3 regions of the Paraburkholderia sp. 35.1 genome follow, and region 2 is predicted to be linked to each of the others. Evidence: predicted binding sites of a transcription regulator. Region 2 holds the regulator's gene; each other region holds the start of a gene.

Region 1 (6,230 bases), 2.3 Mb from region 2:
CGAAGGCGTCTTCGCCCATGAACGTGCGAATGCCGAGAATCACGAGCAGCGACAGAAACAGACCGAGCGTGGCGGTGGTCTGGATCCATGCGGTGTAGAAGCCGCGGCGGTTCGCTGGCGCGTGTTCGGCCACGTAGGTTGCGGCGCCGCCATACTCGCCGCCGAGCGCGAGACCCTGCAGCAGGCGCATCGCGATGAAGAGCACCGGCGAAGCGATGCCGATCGCCGCGTAGCCCGGCAGGAAGCCGACGAGGAACGTCGACAGGCCCATGATGATGATCGTGATCAGGAAAGTGTACTTGCGCCCGACCATGTCGCCGAGCCGCCCGAATACGATCGCGCCGAACGGCCGCACCGCGAAGCCCGCCGCGAAGCTGAGCAGCGTGAAGATGAACGCCGCGGTCGGATTGACGCCGGAAAAGAAGCTCTTGCTGATGAAGGCCGCAAGCGAGCCGGCCAGATAAAAGTCGTACCACTCGAAAACCGTACCCAGCGACGATGCGAAGATCACCCGCTTCTCATCGCGCGTCATCGGCACGTGCGAGATTTGCCCGCCAACGGTAGCCATATTGTCGTCTCCAATATTGATATACACGCGGATCGCCGGCACAGGCGTTCCCGTGCAACCGATTATTGGAGTGGAAACTTACGGCGTTCTGACTCGGCGCTGAACCTGGGGGTAGTCCGGTAAGCCGACGAATAGGCGTTCAATTTCCGTCAATGTGCTGGGATGTTCCCGCAATCCACGCTGAAATATCTCAAAAAACGCTGACCGTCACGCTGACGATAGAGGCGCGTTAGGGTAAGTCCCGCCCCGTTCGAGCACGTGCAAGCTGACGCGCACCAGTGTGCCGGCGAGCCGCGGTGACTCCTGGTAGACGTTGTCGTCGATGGCGAGCTCGCCGCCGTGCATTGCCGCAATCTCGCGCACGATCGCGAGGCCGAGGCCGCTGCCGTCGCCCTCGCGGCCCAGAATCCGGTAAAAGCGCTCGACCACACGAGAGCGCTCGCTGGCCGGAATGCCGAGCCCGGTGTCCTCGACTTCCAGGTGCACGAGCCGCGCGGGGGCGTCGTGCCGCACGCGCACGGTGATGCGGCCGCCCGCCGGCGTATAGCGGATCGCGTTGTCGATCAGGTTTGACAGCATTTCACGCAGCATCACCGGATTGCCGGCGACTTCGACCGGCTCGTCGGGCGCTTCGTAGCCGATGTCCATCTGCTTCGCGAGCGCGGCCTGCACCCATTCGCGCACCGCGCTGCGCGCGAGTTCGCCGAGTTCGAGCGGCGTGAAGATCTGCCCCGATCGACGGTTCTCCGCGCGCGCCAGCGCGAGCAATTGCGTGACGAGCCGCGCGGCCTGCTCGGAGCTCGTCGCGATCTGTTCGAGCGAGCGACGAACCTCGGCCGACGCGTTCTGGCGCAGCGCGAGCTCGGCCTGGGTGCGCAGGCCGGCCAGCGGCGTTTTCATCTGATGCGCGGCGTCGGCGATGAAGCGCTTCTGCAGCTCCATGTTCTGTTCGAGGCGCGTGAGCAGATCGTTGAACGACGTGACGAGCGGCTCGATTTCCGGCGGCGCGCGGCGCGCTTCGAGCGGCGACAGATCGTCCGGCCGGCGCGCGCGGATATGCGCCTGCAGCGCATGCAGCGGCTCGAGCCCGCGCGACAGCCCGAACCACACGAGCAGGATCGCGAGCGGCAGGATCACGAACTGCGGCAGGATCACGCCCTTGATGATGTCGTTGGCGAGCTGGCTGCGCTTGTCGAGCGTTTCGGCGACCTGCACGAGCACGGCCTGCGCGCCCGGCGTCTGCGGAAACTCGACGGTCGTGTAGGCGACGCGGATGTCGTTGCCGCGCAGCACGTCGTCGCGGAATTCGACGAGGCCCGGTGGCGGGCGGTCTTCCTCGTGCGGCAGTGGCATGTCACGCTCGCCGGCCACGAGCTCGCCGCGCGTGCCGAGCACCTGAAAGAACACGCTGTCGACGTTGTCGGCACGCAGGAAATCGCGCGTCGACTCGGGCAGCGACAGCTCCGCGACGCCGTTGACCGGATGGATCTGGCGCGCGAGGACGTAGGCATCGGTTTCGAGCGCGCGGTCGAACGGCCCGTTCGCGATCGACTTCGCGACCAGATAGGTGACCGCGAGGCTCATCGGCCACAGCAGCAGCAGCGGCGCGAGCATCCAGTCGAGAATTTCGCCGAACAGCGAGCGCGGACGCGCTTCGGCGGCGGCTTCGGTTTCGTCGGGCGCGGCGAACGGATTGGCGTAGCGCGCGTCGCGCGCCTCGTCGAGGTCCGCAGCGTGCGCCGTGGCGCGATCAGCGCGTGCGGACATCGCTGGCCTCTATTTGTAGTGGTGGCTCGCCGGCATCGCGGTGGACGACGGCGCGGTGGACGATTGTGCCGCTTGTGCCGCTTGTGCCGCTTGTGCCATCTGCGGCTCGGAGCCGGCCGGGGTGGCGGGCGCGCTCGCATTCGCCGGCGGCGCCGCTTTTTCGAGACAGTAGCCGAGCCCGCGCACGGTGATGATGCGCACGCCGCTCGGTTCGATCTTCTTGCGCAGCCGGTGCACGTAGACTTCGATCGCGTTGTTGCTGACTTCCTCGCCCCATTCGCATAGATGGTCGACGAGCTGCTCTTTCGAGACCAGCCGGCCGATCCGTTGCAGCAGCACTTCGAGCAGCCCGAGTTCGCGCGCGGACAGATCGATCGCCTGGTCGTTGACGTAGGCGATGCGGCCCACCTGATCGAACGACAGCGAGCCATGCCGCACGACGGTCGGGCCGCCGCCCGCGCCGCGCCGTGTCAGCGCGCGCACGCGCGCTTCGAGTTCGTTCAGCGCGAAGGGCTTGGCCATGTAATCGTCGGCGCCGAGGTCGAGGCCTTTGACGCGTTCGTCGACGCTATCGGCGGCGGTCAGGATCAGCACGGGCAGGTTCGAATTGCGCGCGCGCAGGCGGCGCAGCACCTCGAGCCCGGACATGCGCGGCAGGCCCAGATCGAGGATCAATAGGTCGAACGTCTGCATTGACAACGCGGTATCGGCTTCTACGCCGCTTTTCACGTGATCGACCGCATAGGCCGATTGGCGGAGTGATCGAACCAGACCATCCGCGAGTATGCTGTCGTCTTCGGCAATCAGAATTCGCATGATGCGCCTGGCTTTGCCGGCACCGTGGGGGTTGCCCCGGCGCGCAGCGGTCTCCGAACATTATTGTGGGTAGTTGGGGCGATGCGACAGTAAAAGATGCGCGTTCGCATCACAATCGCGCTTGCCAAAACTACTGTTTTTTTATACAGTGTCTGCGTTTCGTGTGATCTCCTGGAGACTCCGCTCAATTCGAGTGGAACCACGGGTGCACACCTGCCTCAGACGCCGTTCATCATAGCAAAGGACGATTCATGGAAGAAAGCAAGAAAGGCTCGGCTGGACTGACTGCTGAAAAGAGCAAGGCTCTCGCCGCCGCGCTCGCGCAGATCGAAAAGCAGTTCGGCAAAGGGTCGGTCATGCGGCTCGGCGCAGGTGAGGCAGTCGAAGACATCCAGGTGGTCTCCACCGGATCGCTCGGCCTCGACATCGCACTGGGCGTCGGCGGTTTGCCGCGCGGCCGCGTGGTCGAAATCTACGGACCGGAATCGTCCGGTAAAACCACGCTGACGCTGCAGGTCGTCGCCGAAATGCAGAAACTCGGCGGCACCGCGGCGTTCATCGACGCGGAACACGCGCTGGACATTCAATACGCGGGCAAGCTCGGCGTGAACGTCGCCGACCTGCTGGTCTCGCAGCCGGACACTGGAGAACAGGCGCTCGAAATCGCCGACGCGCTGGTGCGCTCGGGCTCGATCGACATGATCGTGATCGACTCGGTCGCGGCGCTGGTGCCGAAGGCGGAAATCGAAGGCGAAATGGGCGACTCGCTGCCGGGTCTGCAGGCGCGTCTGATGTCGCAGGCGCTGCGCAAGCTGACCGGCACGATCAAGCGCACGAACTGCCTCGTGATCTTCATCAACCAGATCCGCATGAAGATCGGCGTGATGTTCGGCAACCCGGAAACCACCACGGGCGGTAATGCGCTGAAGTTCTACGCGTCGGTGCGTCTGGACATTCGCCGCATCGGCTCGATCAAGAAGAACGACGAAGTGATCGGCAACGAAACCCGCGTGAAGGTCGTCAAGAACAAGGTGGCGCCGCCGTTCCGTGAAGCGATTTTCGACATCCTGTACGGCGAGGGCATCTCGCGTCAGGGCGAAATCATCGACCTCGGCGTGCAGGCGAAGATCGTCGACAAGGCCGGCGCATGGTACAGCTACAGCGGCGAGCGGATCGGTCAGGGCAAGGACAACGCGCGTGAATTCCTGCGCGAAAACCCGGACATCGCTCGCGAAATCGAGAACCGTATCCGCGAATCGCTGGGCGTTACTGCGATGGCGAACGCCGTGACCGGCGCGGACGCTGAAGTCGCGGGCGAAGAAGAGTAAGCATCAAGTGATACGCAAAGGCCGGCCGCTGTCCGGTTTCGACTCCGGACGCTATCCGGACGGCCCGCGCGACGCGGCGGACGGATCGCCTGAGTCCGGCGATCCGTTCGAATCGTTCGACGCACATGACCGCGCCGCGGGCCGCGGCCCGCAGCGTACGCGGTCTGCACCCGCTGCAGCGTCGTCCAGCCGGGATTCCTCCGGACTCGATTCCCCAATCCCCTCCGAAGTCACCTACACCCGCTCGCGTCGCCAACCCGGCGAAGAGAAGCCGGGCCAGTCCGACAAAGACGACAGCAGAAAATCCCAACGCCCCGCCCGTTCGCTGAAAGCGCGCGCGCTCGGCTATCTGTCGCGCCGCGAATATAGCCGCGCCGACCTCGCCCGCAAGCTGAAGCCTTACGTCGAGGAAACCGATTCGCTCGACACGGTGCTCGACGCGCTGCAGGCCGAAAACTGGCTATCCGACTCGCGCTTCGCGGAAAGCCTGATCCATCGGCGCGCATCGCGGCTCGGCACGAGCCGCATTCTCGGCGAACTGAAGCAACACGCGCTCAACCCGGCGCTCGTCGAAGAGGCGAGCGCGCAATTGCGCGAAACCGAACTCGCGCGCGCCCAGGCGGTCTGGCGCAAGAAGTTCGGCCAGTTGCCGCAAACGCCGGCCGAGCGCGCGAAGCAGGCGCGCTTTCTCGCGTCGCGCGGCTTCTCCGGCGCGACGATCGGCAAGATCCTGAAGGGTATCGACGACATCGGGGACGGCGACTAACACGCCAGTCTCGACGGGTAGGGCAATTACCGCGCCGTAACCTGGCGCCAGGCCGTGCGCAATCGGGGCTGTCCCAAATACCCGTTATGCTAAACTCCAGAAGTTTTCCAATCCGGCCTTTCCTTCCCGCATGTCGCTCTCCCCGCCAGTGTCCCGTCAGTTGCGCCATCGTCGCGCAATCAGAGCGGAAGCTTACGAGCGAGCCGATGGCCTGTGGGATGTGGAAGCGTGCCTGACCGACGAAAAGCCACGCGATGTGGCGCTTGCGTCGGGTGTCCGGCCCAATGGTCAGCCGATCCATGAACTCTGGCTTCGCATCACCATCGATCGCAAGCTCAATGTCGTCAACGCCGAGGCGTCGTCCGACTGGGTGCCCTATCCAGGGTTGTGCCAGGCCAGCAATCCCGCCTACCGTGCCCTCATCGGGCTCAATCTGTTCCACAACTTCCGTCGCGATGCTGCCCGTTTGCTGGCCGGCACGGCCGGTTGCACGCATCTCACTGAGCTGTGCGCGATCCTGCCGACCGCCGCGATCCAGGCGTTCGCCGGCGACGTATGGAACACCGATGACGGCACGCCGGGCGCGAACGCGGGTTCGGGAGACGAATCGTCCAACGGCACAGGCGAGCATTCCAACGACAAACCGCCATTCCAGCTGGGACGCTGCCACGCGCTGCGTTTCGACGGCGAGGCGGTGAAACAGTTTTATCCGCGCTGGTATGGTCATGCACCGCGTCCGGCGGAACGCGCGGCCTCGTCGGACGGCGCGGCGGCCCGCGAACGAAGCGGCGACGCGTCGGCCTGAACGGCGGCAACGGAATCGAAGTTCTATCCAACTCTCAGACTGAAGGGAATCACGCATGAAGATTCACGAGTACCAGGGTAAGGAAATCCTGCGGAAATTCGGCGTCGCGGTACCGCGCGGCAAGCCGGTCTTCTCGGTGGATGATGCGGTCAAGGCCGCGGAAGAGCTGGGCGGCCCGGT
Region 2 (6,230 bases):
CGATCGCCGCGGTGAGCAGCGTCAGTTTGATCGCCGACAGCGCATCCGGATCGGCGAGCGCTTCGAAGTAAAAACGCAGCCCCTTGTTCAGTGCCTGGTAGAACACCGCGGCGAGCGGCACGGCCAGAAACAGCGCGAGAAACAGCAGTGCGAGGCCGATCAGCAGCCAGCGCACGAGCGCCGGCTCGGTGACCGGATCGGGGCGACGCGCCACGCTCGCGGGGTGGGTCGGAACGCGGCTCATTGCACACCTCCACCAATAGCGGCGACGCTCGTGGCCACTGGCGCCGATGCCGTCTTGCCGCGGCTCGTGCGCCGCTGCAGATACCACTGCAGCGTGTTGATCGACAGCAGCATCAGGAACGACACGACCAGCATCACGACCGCGAGCGCCGTCGCGCCCGCATAGTCGTATTGCTCGAGCTTCGTGATGATCAGGAGCGACGTGATCTCCGACTTCATCGGCACATTGCCGGCGATGAAGATGACCGAGCCGTATTCGCCGAGCGCGCGCGCAAAGGCGAGCGCGAAGCCGGTCAGCAGCGCCGGCAACACGGCCGGCAGCACGACGCGGCGAAACGTGAGCCAGCGCGACGCGCCGAGACACGCGGCCGCCTCCTCCTGCTCGCGCTCGAACTCCTCGAGCACCGGTTGCACCGTGCGCACGACGAACGGCAGGCCGATGAACGTCAGTGCGACCAGCACGCCCGCCGGCGTGAACGCGATCTTGATGCCGAGCGGCGCGAGGAACTGGCCGATCCAGCCGTTGCCCGCATACACGGCCGCGAGCGAAATGCCCGCCACCGAGGTGGGCAACGCGAACGGCAGATCGACGACCGCATCGACGATACGCTTGAACGGAAACGTGTAGCGCACCAGCACCCACGCGACGAGAAAGCCGAACACCGCGTTGATCAGCGCGCCGCCTAGCGCCGAGAAAAACGTCAGCCGATACGACGCGAGCACACGCGGCGACGTGACCGCGCGCACGAACTGATCCCAGTCGAGCGTCGCGGTTTTCAGAAAGGTCGCCGCCAATGGAATCAGCACCACGAGGCTCAGATAAGCCACCGTGATGCCGAGTGTCAGGCCAAAACCGGGCAATGCGCTCGGCTTGCGGAAGGTCAACGTGGTCATGCTGGATACTCGTTCATGGTTGATGCTCGCGCGGTTGTTCGTTTTGCCGTGCTGCCGTACTGCGGTACTGCCGCACTGCTGGCCACCGGACCCCGGTTAGCCGAGCGCGCCCATTGGGCGCGCCTTTTTCCCCTGGCTGTGATTCAGGCGGTGGTTCTTACTGCGGCTGATAAATCGAATCGAACACGCCGCCGTCCGCGAAATGGGTCTTCTGCGCGTTGGTCCAACCGCCGAACGAATCGTCGATCGTGTACAGCTTCAGCTTCGGAAACTTCGCGGTCAGATCGGCGGGCACCTTGCTGGAACGCGGACGATAGAAATTGCGCGCGGCGATCTCCTGACCTTGCTCGCTATACAGGAAGTTCAGATACGCCTCGGCCAGCTTGCGCGTGCCGTGTTTGTCGACGACCTTGTCGACCACCGCGACCGGCGGCTCGGCCAGAATGCTCACCGACGGCACCACGATCTCGAACTTGTCCGGACCAAACTCCTTCAGCGCCAGGAACGCCTCGTTTTCCCACGCGATCAGCACGTCGCCGATACCGCGCTGCACGAAGCTCGTGGTCGCGCCGCGCGCGCCCGAATCGAGCACGCCGGCGTTCCTGTACAGCTTGCCGACGAACTCCCTGGCCTTCTGGTCGTTGCCGCCCGGTTGATGCTCGGCGTACGCCCACGCGGCCAGGTAGTTCCAGCGCGCGCCGCCCGAGGTCTTCGGATTCGGCGTCACGATCGACACGCCCGGCTTCACCAGATCGTCCCAATCCTTGATGTGCTTCGGGTTGCCCTTGCGCACCAGAAACACGATCGTCGACGTGTACGGCGATGCGTTGTCCGGCAGACGCTTTTGCCAGTTCCTGTCGACGAGCCCCTTGTTCGCGAGCGCGTCGATGTCATAGGCGAGCGCAAGCGTCACGACGTCGGCCTGCAGTCCGTCGAGCACCGAGCGAGCCTGCGCGCCCGAGCCGCCGTGCGACTGCTTGAAGGTGACGGCTTCGCCGGTCCTGGCCTTCCATTCCTTGCCGAATGCCTGATTGATGTCCTGATACAGCTCGCGCGTCGGATCGTAGGACACGTTCAACAGCGTGGTGTCGGCGTGCGCGACGCCGCTCGCGCCCAACATGCCGAACGCACCCGCGGCGCCGACGGCGAGCGCCGCGATCAGTTTTCCGGTTCGAGCCGCAAGCCCCATATGCCGATGGTTCATTTCAATTTTTCTCCGCGTGATGGTCCGCTGATGAGCGTCTGGTGTTGTTCTGCGTCGCGGCCACGTGCACATGAGCGCCAACCGGAGGCCAGTCTATCGAAGCGCTTTCATTATTAAAAATAATGTTTCTTCATTTTTTAATACTCAAAAGTGGTAACGACAGATGCGCCGGCGGTTGGGACGCCGACAACGCCGTCATGTCGCCGATAAACGACGCCCCAGCGTGGCCCTTACGCCGAACTTAAAGTAAAGCTTGAAATGCGCCGAATACTGTATAAAAATACAGTCACCTGTTCATACATACAGTGGCCATGACAAAACTCACCGCACGACAGCAGCAGGTTTTCGATCTGATCCGCCGCGCGATCGAACGCACCGGCTTTCCGCCCACTCGCGCGGAAATTGCCGCCGAACTCGGGTTCAGCTCGGCCAATTCCGCGGAAGAGCATCTGCGCGCGCTGGCGCGCAAGGGCGTGATCGAACTCGCGGCCGGCGCGTCGCGCGGCATCCGCCTGCTGTCCGGGCAGGAGGACGCGCCGTATCAGTTCACCCTGCCGCATGCGGGCCTGATGCAGTTGTCGTTGCCGCTGATCGGCCGGGTCGCTGCGGGTAGCCCGATCCTCGCGCAGGAACATATCTCGCAGCACTACGCGTGTGACCCGGCGCTGTTCTCGAGCAAGCCCGACTACCTGCTGAAGGTGCGCGGCCTGTCGATGCGCGACGCGGGCATTCTCGACGGCGACCTGCTCGCGGTGCAAAAGCGCACCGAAGCGAAGGACGGCCAGATCATCATTGCGCGGCTTGGCGACGACGTGACGGTCAAGCGTCTGAAGCGCCGGCCGAACGGCATCGAACTGATCGCCGAAAACCCCGATTACGACAACATCTTCGTGGAAACCGGCAGCGCCGATTTCGCGCTCGAAGGGATCGCGGTCGGGCTGATCCGCCCCAGCGAGTTCTGATCTTTCGCTGTCGCCAGAACGCTTGCGCCGGTTTGTCCGACCCAAGCCGCATTTACGCCTGCATCTACGCCCGCATCTACGCCGAATCGCCTGGAGAGACTCATGGAACGCCTTGCCCGCCTGTTGCCCTTTCGCCAGTTCGGCCGTCTGCGCCATCTGCGCAAGCTCACGCCCTGCGCGCTAATCGAGGCGCCCGCTGCGCGCACGCCGTCGCTGTTCGACGCGGCTGCCGAAGCTTCCGGTCTACCGTCGTCATTGCCGGCGTTCGCGCGCGTGTCGCTGAATTCGGCGCTGAACATCGCCGAGCCCGCGCGTCGGGCGCCGGTGCGGGTCTATCATGGACCGTCGCGACTGATCATGGTCGGCACGGTCGACGCCGTATGCCGTATGATCGATCGCTGCATAGCCGACGAAGCCAACGTGCACGGCGCGGTGTTCGAAGCCTGAGCGAATCCTGAGTACGCATGCAACAAGCACTTCGGATGTTCAGAGATTCGCGTGGGATGGGATCGTTTCGACCTCGCCGTGCTCGACGTTAGATCATCACTGACGTGGAGTCCCATTCGATGACAATTCGGAAACGCATACAGGGCAGCGCCACCCGGCCGCTGCTGATCACGCTGATCGTGGTGATCGTGATTGCCGCGCTGGGCTTTATTTATGCGTCACCGTATCTCGCGGTGAACAATCTCAAACGCGCCGCCGATGCGCGCGACGCGCAAACCGTCAATCAATACGTGGACTTTCCCGCGCTACGCGATAGCCTGAAGCAACAGGTGGGCGCCATGCTGACACGCCGGCTCGAGGCGGATGCCGGCAACAAGATGGCCACGATCGGCGCGGTGATCGGCGTGACGCTGATCGGCCCGCTCGTCGATGCCTATGCGACACCCGACGGCGTCGCGGCGCTGCTGAACGGCATGCCGCCGCGTGGCACGCCGGGCGAGCAACCGTCCGCGCCGCCAGCCGCGGGCGGCGAAGCGCCGGCCGCACCAGCCGCGGGCGACACCACCACGCAGGCCAGCGCACCGCCGCCCGGGCGTCAAAGCACGGCCGGCTATCGCAGTCTCAACGAGTTTGTCGTCACGTACCGGCGTGGCGAAGGTAACGCGAACTATTCGGCAATCTTTCGTCGCGAAGGTCTGGTCACGTGGAAGCTCGCGGCGATCAATCTGAACCAGTGAGATCGAAGCCTGGCCGGATGGGATGCGTGGCTGGCCATCGGGGCCGGCCACGCGACAGGGTCTATTCACATCTGGGCTAGATGACGGGGCGCGCGAGTTCGCGTCCCTCACTAGCCCATTACGCCGCAGCCGCCTGCTGCTGCTCCTGCGCGGACGAGCACGCCACCAGAATGCTGCACGACACGCGGTCGAGCAGCGGTGTGTTGCCCGCCCCCATCCACCACCGTGACAAACCAGTCCGGCAGCGATGACCCACCACCACGAGGTCGACCTGCAACTCGTTGGCAAGATTGGCGATCTCGTCGATCGGATGACCGAATGCGAAATGCCCTTGCGCGCTCACGCCTCGCTCGGTCAGCCAGTTCACGCCCTCCTGCAGAATCTCGCGGGCCGTTTTTTCGAAGCTGCTGCAGGCGACGTCCGTCAACAGGCCCGCGCTCTGCGCGATGCTCGAACGCATGTCGACGACCGACAGCAGATGCGTTTCTGCCTTCAGTTCCAACGCCAGATCGGCACCGCAACGCAGGGCTTTCCGGCCTTCGCGCGAGCCGTCGTAGCACAACAGGATTTTCTGGTAGCTCGCCATCTGTTTTCTCCATTCGCGCGGAAAGCGCGGTCTGAATCAATCATGGTGCGCCGCAATTCGGCTTGCAAGGGATGGAAAACGCTAAGTGCATACTCGGTGCATGCCGATCCTGTCTGCACAAGCGTTGGGCGACCCGACGCAGCGTTTGCACGCGTATGCCGCAATGCAAAACTTCGTTTGCGAACGCTGCGTCGACACACTGCGGGGCGGTTGACGTGCCAGTCGTGCCACCGCCAATCAGCGGCGCCAATCGACACCGACGAGCGCATCGCACACCACGCATGACGCGTTCCCGGACACCCGCTCGCATCAGCGATCCGATACCTGGAGTAAGCGGCTTCGCGTGCGCAATGCGTGCATCGCAGGTATGTTGTGTCTTGCGCGTACGTTGTGTCTTTTTCCGGAGCCTTGCTCGAGCCATGCCCACCGCCCCCATCGAATTCCATCAGGTCAGGAAAAGCTACGGCGAAAAAACGGTCGTCGACGGATTGTCGTTTCATGTGAACACCGGCGAATGCTTCGGGCTGCTCGGCCCCAACGGCGCCGGTAAGACCACGACATTGCGCATGCTGCTCGGCATTGCGGCGCCCGACGCCGGCGCGATCCGGCTGTGCGACGAGCCGATCCCGGGCCGCGCGCGCCTCGCGCGCTCGCGCGTCGGCGTGGTGCCGCAGTTCGACAACCTCGATCCCGATTTCACGGTGCGCGAAAATCTGCTCGTATTCGGTCGCTACTTCGGTCTGAGCGCCGCGCAGTGTCGCGCGGCGGTGCCGGGTCTGCTCGAATTCGCTCGCCTCGAGAACAAGGCGGACGCGCGCGTGAGCGAACTGTCGGGCGGCATGAAGCGGCGCCTCACGCTCGCGCGCGCGCTGATCAACGATCCCGACGTGCTGATCATGGACGAGCCGACCACCGGTCTCGATCCGCAAGCGCGCCATCTGATCTGGGAGCGGCTGCGCTCGCTGCTCGCGCGCGGCAAGACCATTCTGCTGACCACGCACTTCATGGAAGAAGCCGAACGGCTCTGTCATCGACTGTGCGTGATCGAGGAAGGCCGCAAGATCGCCGAAGGCGCGCCGCGCGAGTTGATCGAGTCCGAAATCGGCTGCGACGTGATCGAGATCTACGGCCCCGATCCGTTTGCGTTGCGCGACGAA
Region 3 (6,230 bases), 2.7 Mb from region 2:
GTACGTCAGGCGATCCTGAGCGATACGCAGGGACTCGCCCTTCGTAGCGACCGGGTTGTAGAAACCGACGCGCTCGATGAAACGGCCGTCACGACGGCTGCGCGAGTCGGTGGCGACGATGTTGTAGAACGGGCGCTTCTTGGAGCCGCCACGAGCCAAGCGGATGATGACCATACTAGAATCCTTGAAAACCGGGGTTCGGAACGACTGAAACAGGCGATTATAGCGGGAAAGCGACGCCATAACAAACACTTACCGGGATAAACTGCGGAAACGGGATGCACCCACCTTCTACAAGAGGTGCGAGAACCCGCTCAAACGCCCGAATTACCTGAAGGAGCGCCCGTGCAACGCCAGCCGAAACTCCCGTTTCCGTTCGCCTTTCGTGCCTTTTTCGTACGCTTTGTCGGACTTTCGCGCACCTCGTGCAGCCGGATTCTACGTGCGGTAGCGGCCGCGGTTATCGCCGCGCAGGCGTTGACGGCAATCGCCGCGCTGCCCATCGAGAAAATCAAGCTGCCGCCGGGCTTTCACATCGAAGTGTTGTCGGACGAGGTGCCGAGCGCGCGCGCGATGACGTTGTCGCCCAAGGGCATTCTCTACGTGGGCAGCGACGATGGCCATGTGTATGCGCTCGAGCTGCGGAACGGCCGCGTGACGGGTCACCACGTGATCGCGTCCGGGCTGCAGATGCCCGCCGGCGTCGCGTGGCGCGACGGCGCGCTGTATGTGTCGGCCGTGTCGAAAATCGTGCGCTTCGATGCGATCGACTCGCACCTGAACGATCCGCCGAAACCGGTCGTTGTCACCGACAAGCTGCCGAAGGACACGCATCACGGCTGGAAATTCATCGCGTTCGGCCCGGATGGCAAGCTGTACGTGCCGCAAGGCGCGCCGTGCAACGTTTGCCAGAGAGATCCGGACCGCTTTGCGATGATTGGCCGCATGAACCCGGACGGCAGCCACTACGAGGTCGTCGCGCGCGGCATCCGCAATTCGGTCGGCTTCGCGTGGCATCCGGTCACCCACGAACTGTGGTTCACCGACAACGGTCGCGACCTGCTCGGCGACGATATTCCGAGCGACAAGCTCAACCGCGCGCCGCATGTCGGCATGAACTTCGGCTTTCCGTACTGTCACGGCGGCGACACGCCCGACCCCGAGTTCGGCAAGGATCATCCGTGCAGCGAATTCACGCCGCCAGTGGTCAAGCTTGGCGCTCACGTGGCGGCGCTTGGCATGCGCTTCTACGACGGCCCGATGTTTCCAGCCGACTACCGCAACAATATCTTCATCGCCGAGCACGGCTCGTGGAACCGCAGCAAGAAGGTCGGCTACCGCGTCGTGCGCGTGATCACCGACCCTGACGGCAGCCACGCACGCCAGCAGGTCTTTGCCGAAGGCTGGCTGCAACCCGGCGAATCGGTCTGGGGCCGCCCCGCCGACGTGTTGCCGCTGCCAGACGGTTCGCTACTGATCAGCGACGATACCGCCGGCGCAATCTATCGCATCACGTATTCAGCGCCGTAACACGCGGATGCACGCATGTCCGGCTGAACGGCTGCACTCACCCTGAGCCAGGTCCGGCGCATCTCGCCACCCCGCTTTCAGCCTGGGCGATCGTCCTCCACGTGACCACCCGCGCGCCGCAGGCGTAGAATGCGCGTCGGTCCGCGCCCCCGCGGCGCGCCGCTCCTTTCGACCGCCCGTCACTCTGCCCACGCGTTCATGCCCACCGCTGCCTCGACTTCCCCGCGCTTCAGATCCAAGACGCTCACCGCCGCGTTGGCGTTCCTGTTCGGCAGCCTCGGCGCCCACCGCTTCTATCTGTACGGCACCCGAGACATCTACGGCTGGGCGCATCTACTCGGCACGCTGATCGGCATTCCCGGCGTGATGCTGCTGGTCGCGACCGAGCGCGCGTCGATCCTGGGCTGGGTCCTCGCGCCGATCGGCGCGGTTTCGCTGTTTGCCGCGTTTCTGGCGGCGCTCGTCTACGGGCTGCGTCCTGATCAGAAATGGGATGCGCAATTCAACACCCACACGCAACGCAAAAGCCGCTCCGGCTGGACGGTCATTTTCGTCGTGATCTTTTCGCTGCTGATCGGTGCGTTTCTGCTGATGACCGGTCTCGCGCTCGCGTTCCAGACCTACTTCGAAAGTCAGGTCGAAGCGGCCAAAGCGATTTCGCAGTAATGCCCCCGTGGCGGGACCCGCAGACGTTCCTGCGCGCTAGAAAAGCCTCAGTTGCGGATTGTCGCGCGCCGGTGCGCTCACCTGCTCGGCGCGCGGCGGCTCGATCCGGCGGAAATGCGACATGTCGAGAATGCCGCGGTCGCGCCCGTTCAACCCTAACCGGCGCACGGCCTTGTGAAAGCGCTGCCTGAGCAGATCCGCCCATAAGCCCTCTCCCTTCATGCGGGTCGAGAACGAAGAATCGTAATCCTTGCCGCCTCGCATGTCGCGCACACGGCTCATCACGCGCTCGGCCCGATCCGGGAAATGTGCGCCCAGCCAATCCTTGAACAGCGGCGCGACCTCCCACGGCAGCCGCAGCGCGATATAGCTCGCATTGCTGGCGCCCGCTTCGGCGCATGCTTCGAGCACGCGCTCCATATCCGGTTCGGTGACGAACGGGATCACCGGCGCGATGCTGACGCCGACCGGAATGCCCGCCTCGCTGAGCGTACGGATCGTGCGCAGCCGGCGCGACGGCGTGGCCGCGCGCGGTTCGAGCGTGCGCGCGATGTCGGCGTCCAGCGTGGTGATGGTGATCGCGGCCATGAATTGCCCGCGCCCGGCCATCGGCGCAAGCAGGTCGATGTCGCGCTCGATCAGCGATGATTTGGTGATCGCCCCGAACGGGTGGTTGCGCTCGCTGAGCACCTCGATCACACGACGCGTAAGACGCAAGTCACGTTCGGCCGGCTGCCATGCATCGGTGGCGACGCCGAGCGCGATCGGCTCGGGTACATAGGATTTCTTCGACAGTTCCCGCTCGAGCAGCTCGGGCGCGTTGATCTTCGCGTAGATGCGGCTTTCGAAATCGAGCCCGGGCGACAAACCCAGGTAGCTGTGCGTGGGCCGCGCGAAGCAATAGATGCAGCCGTGTTCGCAGCCCCGGTAAGGATTCAGCGACACATTGAACGGAATGTCCGGCGACGCATTGCGTGTGAGGATGGTTTTTGCGCGCTCCTCGAACACCTGCGTGCGCAGGACCTTCGGCTCCCCGTCTTCGTCGGCCGTCTGCCAGCCGTCGTGGACGGCTTCGCGCTGGTCGACTTCGTAGCGGCCTTGCAGGTTCGTGACCGCGCCGCGCCCCTTGCGAGGCGCCGGCGGCGCGATCGGAAATTCGGGAATGTCAGGGGTGTCGGGGTCATCCACGGCGGGCCACGCAAAGCAAACACAAACGGGAAGCGTCAAAGGAAAGCGGCGCAAAACACCTGTATAAATATACAGTATTTACGCCGTTTGTCGAGCACTTCGTTGGTCGCTTGATGCGCGTCCCACCCCGTCAGCGAACCGGCACCTACTCGCCCACCGCGATCGTCAGCGTCTCCTTGATTTCCTCCATCACCACATAGCTCTTCGACTGCACCGCGCCCGGCAGCTGCAGCAAGATATCGCCGAGCAACTTGCGGTAATCGGCCATTTCGCCGATGCGCGCCTTGATCAGATAGTCGAAATCGCCCGACACGAGGTGGCACTCGAGCACCTCGGGGATCTTCTGCACCTCGCGCCGGAACAGATCGAACATGTTGCCACTCTTGTGATCGAGCGTGATCTCGACGAACACGAGCAGCGCCGCGCCCAGCTCGGCCGGGTTCACGCGGGCGTAGTAGCCGGTGATCACGCCGTCGCGCTCCATCCGCTTGACGCGCTCGATGCACGGCGTCACCGACAGACCGACCTGCTCCGCCAGGTCCTTCATCGCCATACGGCCGTCCTGCTGCAGGAGCCGCAGGATCTTGTGATCGAGCTTGTCGAGAGCCCGCACGGGCTGGCGCTGGGTACGCATGGTGTTTTTTCTAAAAATGATGAAAATACAATAACAAAACCTGTCTCACTGCCAATAGTATAGCGGTTAACACTGGGCAAACGGCATTTCACCTCACATTGCAGCTCGCCGAATCGAATCAGATCGAAGCTCCGACGAGCGCCTTGCCCTCACTCAATTTTTGGATATCTGGAGCAGCTATGCGAGTCGTCGTTTTGGGCAGTGGCGTCGTCGGCGTGACGAGTGCGTATTACCTCGCGCGCGCCGGTCACGAAGTGACCGTTATCGATCGCGAAGCCGGCCCGGCGCTCGAAACCAGTTTCGCCAACGCGGGCCAGATCTCGCCGGGCTACGCTTCGCCGTGGGCCGCCCCGGGCGTGCCGCTGAAGGCCGTCAAGTGGATGTTCCAGAAGCACGCGCCGCTGGCGATTCGCGTCGACGGCACCGCGTTCCAACTGCAATGGATGTGGCAGATGCTGCAGAACTGCACGGCGCCGCGCTATGCGGTGAACAAGGGCCGTATGGTGCGGCTGGCCGAATACAGCCGCGACTGCCTGCAGGCGTTGCGCGCCGACACCGGCATCGAGTACGAAGGCCGCACCGGCGGCACGCTACAGGTATTTCGCACGCAACAGCAGTTCGACGGCGCCGCGAAAGACATCGCCGTGCTGCAGGATGCCAACGTGCCATACGAGCTGCTGACGGCCGACGAACTCGCCAAGGCCGAACCAGCCCTCGCCGCGGTGTCGCACAAGCTCACCGGCGGCCTGCGCCTGCCCGGCGACGAAACCGGCGACTGCCAGATGTTCACGACGCGCCTCGCGGCGCTCGCCGAGGAACTGGGCGTCAAGTTCCGCTACAACACGTCGATCGACGCGCTCGCGATGGCGGGCGGCCGCATCGCCGGCGTGCAGTGCGGCAGCGAACTCGTGCGCGCGGATTCGTTCGTGGTCGCGCTCGGCTCGTATTCGACGCGCTTCCTCGATGGCATAGTGAAGATTCCGGTCTATCCGCTGAAGGGCTATTCGATCACCGCGCCGATCGTCGACGCGGCTGCCGCGCCGGTGTCGACCGTGCTCGATGAGACCTACAAGATCGCGATCACGCGCTTCGACGACCGGATCCGCGTCGGCGGGATGGCCGAGATCGTCGGCTTCGACAAATCGCTGCGCGAGGCGCGCCGCGAGACGCTCGAGCTTTCTGTGAATGACCTGTTCCCGGGCGGCGGCGACACGTCGAAGGCGACGCTCTGGACCGGTCTGCGGCCGATGACGCCGGACGGCACGCCGATCGTCGGCCGCACGCCGGTGCCGAACCTGTTCCTGAACACCGGCCACGGCACGCTTGGCTGGACGATGTCGTGCGGCTCGGGCCAACTGCTCGCCGACTTGATGTCGGGCAAGCAGCCCGCGATTCGCGCGGACGATCTGTCGGTGCATCGCTATCTCGGCGAGACCGCGGGCGAGCATCGGCCGGCGTATGCGTGAGTTTGAGTGCGTGCGCTGACGCGGCCCTGGCCGCGACGCAGGCCGCAACAAACAGCAGCCGTACAAACAAACGGCGCCTCGCGGGGCGCCGTTTGCATTTCAATGTGCTGCCGCGATCGCGGCCGGCATCGAGGCATGCTCAGAACTGGTCTTCCGACAAAGCCAGCACGCCCTCTCCCCCCTTCGCGCTGACGATCGCCACTTCGAGCGCCGCCGCCTGTGGCAACACGTGCTCGGCGTAGAACCGCGCGGTCGCGATCTTCGCGTCATGAAACGCTGGGTCCTCGTCGCGCTTCGTCGCCGCGGCAAGCTGCGCACGCGCCATCTGCCAGCCGCCCAGCACGATGCCCGCGAGCTTCAGATAGGGCACGCTGCCCGCGAACACCGCATTCGGATCGCCCTTCGCATTGGCGACGACGAAATCGACGACCGCGCCAAGCGCGCGCTGGCCCTGCGCGAGCTGCGTGCGCATCGACGCGAACGCCGCGCCCTGCTGCGCGCCAAGCGCTTCAACCGTTTCGGCGACGCCAGCGAGCAGTTCCTTCGCGACCTTGCCGCCGTCGCGCAGCGTCTTGCGACCGATCAGGTCGTTGGCCTGGATCGCGGTCGTGCCTTCGTAAATCGGTAGAATGCGCGCGTCGCGGTAGTACTGGGCAGCGCCGGTTTCCTCGATGAAGCCCATGCCGCCATGCACCTGCACGCCGAGGCTCGTCACGTCGATCGACAGCTCCGTGCTCCAGCCCTTC

Evidence for each region. The regulator LexA, encoded in region 2, represses DNA repair genes until DNA is damaged. The targets are predictions, from matches to a motif close to ACTGTATNNNNATACAGT.
Region 1: a site for LexA is predicted at 3,284-3,301, ahead of recA (recombinase RecA). Genes of this name have one in related genera too.
Region 3: a site for LexA is predicted at 3,443-3,460, ahead of OKW27_RS24270 (PA0069 family radical SAM protein). Genes of this name have one in related genera too.

What each region holds. Positions count from the first base shown of each region.
Region 1 is NZ_JBNDMJ010000003.1:1,295,100-1,301,329, reverse strand. Features, by position in the region: gene OKW27_RS26050 (MFS transporter) at 1-568, opposite strand, end outside; gene OKW27_RS26045 (sensor histidine kinase) at 776-2,335, opposite strand; gene OKW27_RS26040 (response regulator) at 2,345-3,151, opposite strand; gene recA (recombinase RecA) at 3,403-4,479, shown strand; gene recX (recombination regulator RecX) at 4,487-5,245, shown strand; gene OKW27_RS26025 (DUF2889 domain-containing protein) at 5,376-6,050, shown strand; gene sucC (ADP-forming succinate--CoA ligase subunit beta) at 6,106-6,230, shown strand, end outside.
Region 2 is NZ_JBNDMJ010000003.1:3,605,469-3,611,698, reverse strand. Features, by position in the region: gene cysW (sulfate ABC transporter permease subunit CysW) at 1-244, opposite strand, end outside; gene cysT (sulfate ABC transporter permease subunit CysT) at 241-1,137, opposite strand; gene OKW27_RS36935 (sulfate ABC transporter substrate-binding protein) at 1,295-2,341, opposite strand; gene lexA (transcriptional repressor LexA) at 2,653-3,303, shown strand; gene OKW27_RS36925 (hypothetical protein) at 3,406-3,750, shown strand; gene OKW27_RS36920 (DUF2939 domain-containing protein) at 3,870-4,487, shown strand; gene OKW27_RS36915 (universal stress protein) at 4,606-5,073, opposite strand; gene nodI (nodulation factor ABC transporter ATP-binding protein NodI) at 5,493-6,230, shown strand, end outside.
Region 3 is NZ_JBNDMJ010000003.1:920,857-927,086, forward strand. Features, by position in the region: gene rpsP (30S ribosomal protein S16) at 1-174, opposite strand, end outside; gene OKW27_RS24260 (PQQ-dependent sugar dehydrogenase) at 436-1,530, shown strand; gene OKW27_RS24265 (NINE protein) at 1,729-2,196, shown strand; gene OKW27_RS24270 (PA0069 family radical SAM protein) at 2,233-3,384, opposite strand; gene OKW27_RS24275 (Lrp/AsnC ligand binding domain-containing protein) at 3,530-4,018, opposite strand; partial or broken gene OKW27_RS24280 (D-amino acid dehydrogenase) at 4,066-5,484, shown strand; gene OKW27_RS24285 (acyl-CoA dehydrogenase) at 5,624-6,230, opposite strand, start outside.